DNA from 2 places in the Streptomyces sp. BR1 genome. Region 1 is predicted to be linked to the other one. Evidence: predicted binding sites of a transcription regulator. Region 1 holds the regulator's gene; the other holds the start of a gene.
The links. Region 1 encodes HrcA, which represses chaperone genes, less so after heat shock. Its sites were predicted from a motif close to TTNGCACTCNGNNNNNCNGAGTGCNAA; they were not measured.
Positions count from the first base shown of each region.

Region 1 (3,408 bases):
GAGTGGCCCGGGCCCACGTTGGCAAGCAGGACCTGGCGGCCGCCCAGGTCCAGCGTCCACTCGCCGCTCACGAAGTGGTGCGGCGAGACCAGCAGGTCGGCCGCCTCGGCGGCCTGCGCGACGGGGACCCCGTGGGCGGTGGCGTCGGCCTTCATGGCCTCGCCGTCCAGGACCCGGTCGATGCCCACCGCCCCGTACACCTCGCAGCCCGAGAACGCGGCCGTGCCGAGCACATGATCGAAGTGCGGATGGCTGAGCGCGATATGGGTCACGCGGCGCCCGGCGAGCGCCTGCGCCTGGGCGCGCAGTTCGGCGCCCTCGCGCAGCGTGGACCCCGTGTCGTACAGCAGTACCGCCTGGTCGCCGACGACCAGGCCGGCCGTCGCGTCCCAGCCGGGCAGCCGGCGGCGGCCCACGCCGTCGCCCAGGCGCTCCCAGCCGGACTCCTCCCAGCGGATGTCCGTCGTGTCGATGCCCATGACTGCGACGGTATCCCGGGTCACCGGACGCGTCGCCCGACCGCGCCGCGAGCGGCAACGGTGGCCGCCCTTGCTAGGGGTGTACCGGTCGGCCGTACACTGGCCGGGGGAATGCTGGCACTCGAACGCACAGAGTGCCAGGCAGAGCGGCCAGGGACCACAGCTGGAGGTGTGCGCGGTGCTCAGTGAACGCAGACTCGAAGTGCTGCGCGCCATCGTCCAGGACTATGTCGGGACCGAGGAGCCGGTGGGGTCGAAGGCCCTGACCGAGCGCCACGCGCTCGGCGTCTCGCCGGCGACCGTGCGCAACGACATGGCCGTCCTGGAGGAGGAGGGCTTCATCGCCCAGCCTCACACCAGCGCGGGCCGCATCCCCACGGACAAGGGCTACCGGCTGTTCGTCGACAAGCTCGCGGGCGTCAAGCCCATGACGTCGCCGGAGCGGCGGGCCATCCAGAACTTCCTGGACGGGGCCGTCGACCTCGACGACGTGGTGGCGCGCACGGTGCGGCTGCTCGCGCAGCTCACCCGGCAGGTCGCCGTGGTGCAGTACCCGTCGCTGACGCGCTCGACCGTGCGGCATGTGGAACTGCTCTCGCTCGCGCCCGCCAGACTGATGCTGGTGCTCATCACGGACACCGGGCGGGTCGAGCAGCGGTTGGTCGACTGCCCGGCGCCGTTCGGCGAGACCTCGCTCGCGGATCTGCGGGCCCGGCTCAACAGCCGGATCGTGGGGCGGCGCTTCGCGGACGTACCGCAGCTGGTGCAGGACATGCCGGAGTCCTTCGAACCGGAGGACCGAGGAACCGTTTCGACGGTTCTGTCCACCTTGCTGGAAACCCTGGTCGAGGAGACCGAGGAGCGGCTGATGATCGGCGGCACCGCCAATCTGACCCGCTTCGGACATGATTTCCCCCTGACCATTCGGCCGGTGCTGGAGGCACTTGAGGAGCAGGTTGTGCTCCTCAAACTGCTCGGCGAGGCCAAGGAATCGGGCATGACCGTACGTATCGGGCATGAGAACGCCCATGAAGGGCTGAACTCCACGTCCGTCGTCTCGGTCGGCTACGGTTCGGGCGGCGAAGCCGTCGCAAAACTCGGCGTGGTCGGACCGACCCGCATGGATTACCCCGGAACGATGGGAGCGGTACGCGCAGTGGCACGTTACGTCGGACAGATCCTGGCGGAGTCGTAAGTGGCCACGGACTACTACGCCGTACTGGGCGTACGCCGCGACGCATCGCAGGACGAGATCAAGAAGGCGTTCCGGAGACTGGCGAGGGAACTTCACCCCGATGTGAATCCCGACCCCAAGACCCAGGAGCGGTTCAAGGAGATCAACGCCGCTTACGAGGTGCTGTCGGACCCGCAGAAGAAGCAGGTCTACGACCTCGGCGGCGACCCCCTGTCGTCCTCCGGCGGCGGTGGCGCGGGCGGCTTCGGCGCGGGCGGCTTCGGGAACTTCTCGGACATCATGGACGCGTTCTTCGGTACGGCCTCGCAGCGCGGCCCGCGCTCGCGGACCCGTCGGGGCCAGGACGCCATGATCCGCCTGGAGATCGACCTCAACGAGGCGGCCTTCGGGACCACCAAGGAGATCCAGGTCGACACGGCGGTCGTCTGTACGACCTGCTCCGGCGAGGGCGCCGCTCCCGGCACCTCGGCGCAGACGTGTGACATGTGCCGCGGCCGCGGCGAGGTCTCCCAGGTCACCCGGTCCTTCCTCGGCCAGGTCATGACCTCGCGGCCGTGCCCGCAGTGCCAGGGCTTCGGCACCGTGGTGCCGACCCCGTGCCCCGAGTGCGCGGGCGACGGCCGGATCCGTTCGCGGCGCACCCTCACGGTCAAGATCCCGGCCGGTGTGGACAACGGCACCCGGATCCAGCTGGCGGGCGAGGGCGAGGTCGGCCCCGGCGGCGGCCCCGCCGGCGACCTCTATGTGGAGATCCACGAGCTGCCGCACGACGTCTTCCAGCGGCGCGGCGACGATCTGCACTGCACGGTGACCATCCCCATGACGGCGGCGGCGCTCGGCACCAAGGTGCCGCTGCAGACCCTTGACGGCATGGAGGAGGTGGACATCCGCCCGGGCACCCAGTCCGGCCAGTCCATCCCGCTGCACGCACGCGGTGTGACGCATCTGCGCGGCGGCGGCCGGGGCGATCTGATCGTCCACGTCGAGGTCACCACGCCGACCAAGATGGACCCCCAGCAGGAGGACCTGCTGCGCCAGCTCGCCAAGCTGCGCGGCGAGGAGCGCCCGATGGGGCAGTTCCAGCCCGGGCAGCAGGGCCTGTTCTCGCGGCTCAAGGACGCGTTCAACGGCCGCTGACGGCCGGGGGGCCGGGGGTTGTCCCCCGGGTGAGCACAGTCAGCCGGGCCAGCAGGGCCTGTTCTCCCGTCTGAAGGACGCCTTCAACGGCCGCTGACGGCTGTCGGTCCGGGGGTCTCGCCCCCGGACCTTCGCGTCCGGACGGGGGGATTCGGGTACCGGAGCGCACCCGTGGCACGATGCGGGCATGGCTTTGACCGATCTCTGCCGGTATCCGATCGTGCAGGCCCCCATGGCCGGTGGCGTCTCCGCCGCCGGTCTCGCCGCCGCGGTCTGCGAGGCCGGCGGGCTCGGATTCCTGGCCGCCGGGTACAAGACGGCCGACGGGATGTACCAGGAGATCAAGCAGCTGCGGCGGCTCACCGGGCGCCCCTTCGGGGTCAACCTGTTCATGCCGCAGCCCCCGCACACCGACCCCGCGGTCATCGACGTCTACCGGCACCAGCTGGCGGGCGAGGCCACCTGGTACGAGACGCCGCTGGGCGAGGCCGACTCCGGCGGCGACGACGGCTACGAGGCCAAGCTGGCGATCCTGCGCGACGACCCGGTCCCGGCCGTGTCGTTCACCTTCGGCTGCCCCGAGCCCGAGGTGCTCGC
Region 1 covers NZ_CM126252.1:4,895,303-4,898,710, forward strand. Annotated here, with positions in the region: gene ACT1U9_RS21200 (MBL fold metallo-hydrolase) at 1-479, opposite strand, end outside; gene hrcA (heat-inducible transcriptional repressor HrcA) at 658-1,674, shown strand; gene dnaJ (molecular chaperone DnaJ) at 1,675-2,811, shown strand; gene ACT1U9_RS21215 (nitronate monooxygenase) at 2,999-3,408, shown strand, end outside.

Region 2 (3,408 bases), 2.1 Mb from region 1:
AAGGTCGTCTTCGTGACGTACGACGGGGCCGTACGGGACCCGGCGCTCCAGCGGATGGTGCGCGAGCTGAAACTGCCGGTCTCGACGTTCGCCCCGTCCGGCCGCGCTGTGGACCTGCGGGCACTGCCGTACGAGGGGCAGCGGGCGGAGATCTGCGGGCGCGGGACGCGGCCGCGGCTGTTCCGGCCGCCGTCCGGGGGGTACAACGCGGACACCCTGCGGGCGGCGCGGTCGTGTGGGGTGCGGTCGCTGGTGCTGTGGCGGGCGTCGATGTCCGCGCGGGGGGATGCGCTGCGCTACCGCTCCGGGGCGCGGCTGCGCCCCGGCGACATCGTCCTGGCCCGCTGCACCGGCCCCGGCACACCTGCCGCACGGGCCGCGCGGATGCTGCGCCGCATTCAGGAACAGGGGTTCACTGTGGGGCGGTTGGAGGATTACGTGTAGGGGGGCGTTTTTCTGCGGGCCGGTGGGGGCTTGTCGCGCAGTTCCCCGCGCCCCTAAAGGGCCGCTCTGCGGCCCGCCGCGTCGCTCACCCTGATCAGCAGCGCGATCATCAACCAGTTCGCCACCAGGGACGATCCTCCCTTCGCCAGGAACGGGAGGGCCTTGCCGGTGAGGGGGATCAGGCCTGTTACGCCGCCGACCACCACGAACACCTGGAGGGCGAGCGCCGCCGCCAGGCCCGTGGCGAGGAGTTTGCCGAACGGGTCGTGGGCCGCCAGGGCCGTGCGCAGGCCCCGCTGGACGAGCAGCGCGTACAGGACGAGCACCGCCATCACCCCGGCCATCCCCAGCTCCTCCCCGACCGTGGTCAGGATGAAGTCGCTGCGGCCCGCGAAGCCGACGAGCTCGGGGTGGCCCTCGCCCAGGCCCGTACCGGTCAGGCCGCCGCTGCCGAAGCTGAACAGGCCCTGCGCCAGTTGGTCGGAGGTGAGGCCGGGCGGCCGCTGGTCCGGCGGCAGGAACACGTCCATGGGGTGCTGCCAGGCCACGATCCGGCCCCTGACATGCGGTTCCGTCGAGCCGACCACGTACGCCCCGACCGCCGCCATCAGCACCCCGCAGACGATCCAGCTGGTGCGCTCGGTCGCCACGTACAGCATGACCACGAACAGGCCGAAGAAGATCAGCGAGGTGCCGAGGTCGCGTTCGAAGATCAGGACCAGCAGGCTCAGCACCCAGATCGCCACCAGCGGCGCCATCTGGCGGCCCGGCGGCAGCCGGACGCCGAGGACCTTGCGGCCGGTGAGCGCCAGCGAGTCGCGGTGGGTGACGAGGTAGCCCGCGAAGAACAGGGTGATCAGGATCTTCACGAACTCGCCCGGCTGGAGCGAGAACGGCCCGAGGTAGATCCAGCGCTTGGCGCCGTACGTGTCCGCGCCGAACAGCGACGGCGCCATCAGCAGGACGAGCGCCACCGCCATCGAGACATAGATGTAGCGCTGGAGGCGCCGGTGGTCGCGCAGGAGCGCCACGACCGCCAGGCATCCCGCCAGCCCGATGACCGTCCAGATCAGCTGCCCGGAGGCGGTCGGCAACGACTTGTACGCCCGCGCGTACGCCGGGTCGAGCCGGTACAGCAGCACCAGCCCGAGGCCCGACAGGAGCACGGCCAGGGGCAGGATCAGCGGGTCCGCGTACGCGGCGAACCGGCGGACGACGAGGTGCCCGGACAGTGCGATCAACGTCATGCAGACCGCGAACTCGGCGGTGGCGCGCGGGAGTTCACCGGTCGCCGCCACCGACACGCAGGCGTGGCCGCCGACCGTCACGACCACGACGAGCGCGAGCAGCAGCGCCTCGGTGCGACGCCGGGCCAAGGCGAAAGCCCGGCCGGGCGCGGGCGCCGGCGCACGCGCGGCCTCCGGCTCAAGGCCCGCCCCCGGCCCGGGCTCCGCCCCCGGCCCCGGGCCCGCGCCCGCCCGAAGGCCCGTACGAATCGTCCTCATCCGTCCGACCTTAGGGACCCTTATGCCCGTATGGCGATGATTCGGGGGCAAGAAACGGTGTCGCAAAGTCCACATGGGTAAGAAACAACCCGAAACGGAAAAACGCCCTCACGCTCGCGAATCCGGCCGCCACGGCCGTCGGCTTGGCACTCCGCTTGACCGAGTGCTAACCGCCGTCCTAGTCTCGCTTCTGGCACTCCCCACCGGAGAGTGCCAACACAGCGACGGGCAGGTCCGGCACCCGCGACGACGGATCCACCTGGTCGCCACCCCAAACAGTTAACCCCGTGAGATCTCCGAAGGGGGAGACCGGATCGTGACGACCGCCAGCTCCAAGGTTGCCATCAAGCCGCTTGAGGACCGCATCGTGGTCCAGCCGCTCGACGCCGAGCAGACCACGGCCTCCGGCCTGGTCATTCCGGACACCGCGAAGGAGAAGCCCCAGGAGGGTGCTGTCCTCGCCGTGGGCCCGGGCCGCTTCGAGAACGGCGAGCGCCTGCCGCTCGACGTCAAGGTCGGCGACGTCGTGCTCTACAGCAAGTACGGCGGCACCGAGGTGAAGTACAACGGCGACGAGTACCTCGTCCTCTCGGCTCGCGACGTGCTCGCGATCATCGAGAAGTAATCGCTTCACCCGGCACATGTGCCTGAGCTGCGCCCCTGGTCATCCCGCTAGCCGGGCGGCGAGGGGCGCAGTTTTCATTAACCGAGTTTTCCGAGAGGGCTGAACCGCTGCCATGGCGAAGATCCTGAAGTTCGACGAGGACGCCCGTCGCGCCCTTGAGCGCGGCGTCAACAAGCTTGCCGACACGGTCAAGGTGACGATCGGCCCCAAGGGCCGCAACGTCGTCATCGACAAGAAGTTCGGCGCTCCCACCATCACCAACGACGGTGTCACGATCGCCCGCGAGGTCGAGCTCGACGACCCGTACGAGAACCTGGGCGCCCAGCTCGTGAAGGAGGTGGCGACCAAGACCAACGACATCGCGGGTGACGGCACCACCACCGCCACCGTGCTGGCCCAGGCGCTGGTCCGCGAGGGCCTGCGCAACGTCGCCGCCGGCGCCTCCCCGGCCGCCCTGAAGAAGGGCATCGACGCGGCGGTCAAGGCCGTGTCCGAGGAGCTCCTCGCGACCGCCCGCCCGATCGAGGACAAGACCGACATCGCCGCCGTGGCCGCGCTCTCCGCGCAGGACGCCCAGGTCGGCGAGCTCATCGCCGAGGCGATGGACAAGGTCGGCAAGGACGGTGTCATCACCGTCGAGGAGTCCAACACCTTCGGCCTGGAGCTGGAGTTCACCGAGGGCATGGCCTTCGACAAGGGCTACCTGTCCCCGTACATGGTCTCCGACCAGGAGCGTATGGAGGCCGTCCTCGACGACCCGTACATCCTGATCAACCAGGGCAAGATCTCCTCGATCCAGGACCTGCTGCCGCTGCTTGAGAAGGTCATCCAGGC
Region 2 covers NZ_CM126252.1:2,832,033-2,835,440, reverse strand. Annotated here, with positions in the region: gene ACT1U9_RS12030 (hypothetical protein) at 1-444, shown strand, start outside; gene ACT1U9_RS12025 (FtsW/RodA/SpoVE family cell cycle protein) at 498-1,949, opposite strand; gene groES (co-chaperone GroES) at 2,266-2,574, shown strand; gene groL (chaperonin GroEL) at 2,687-3,408, shown strand, end outside.
Region 2: groES (co-chaperone GroES) is a predicted target of HrcA. The motif match lies at 2,093-2,119, and genes of this name have one in related genera.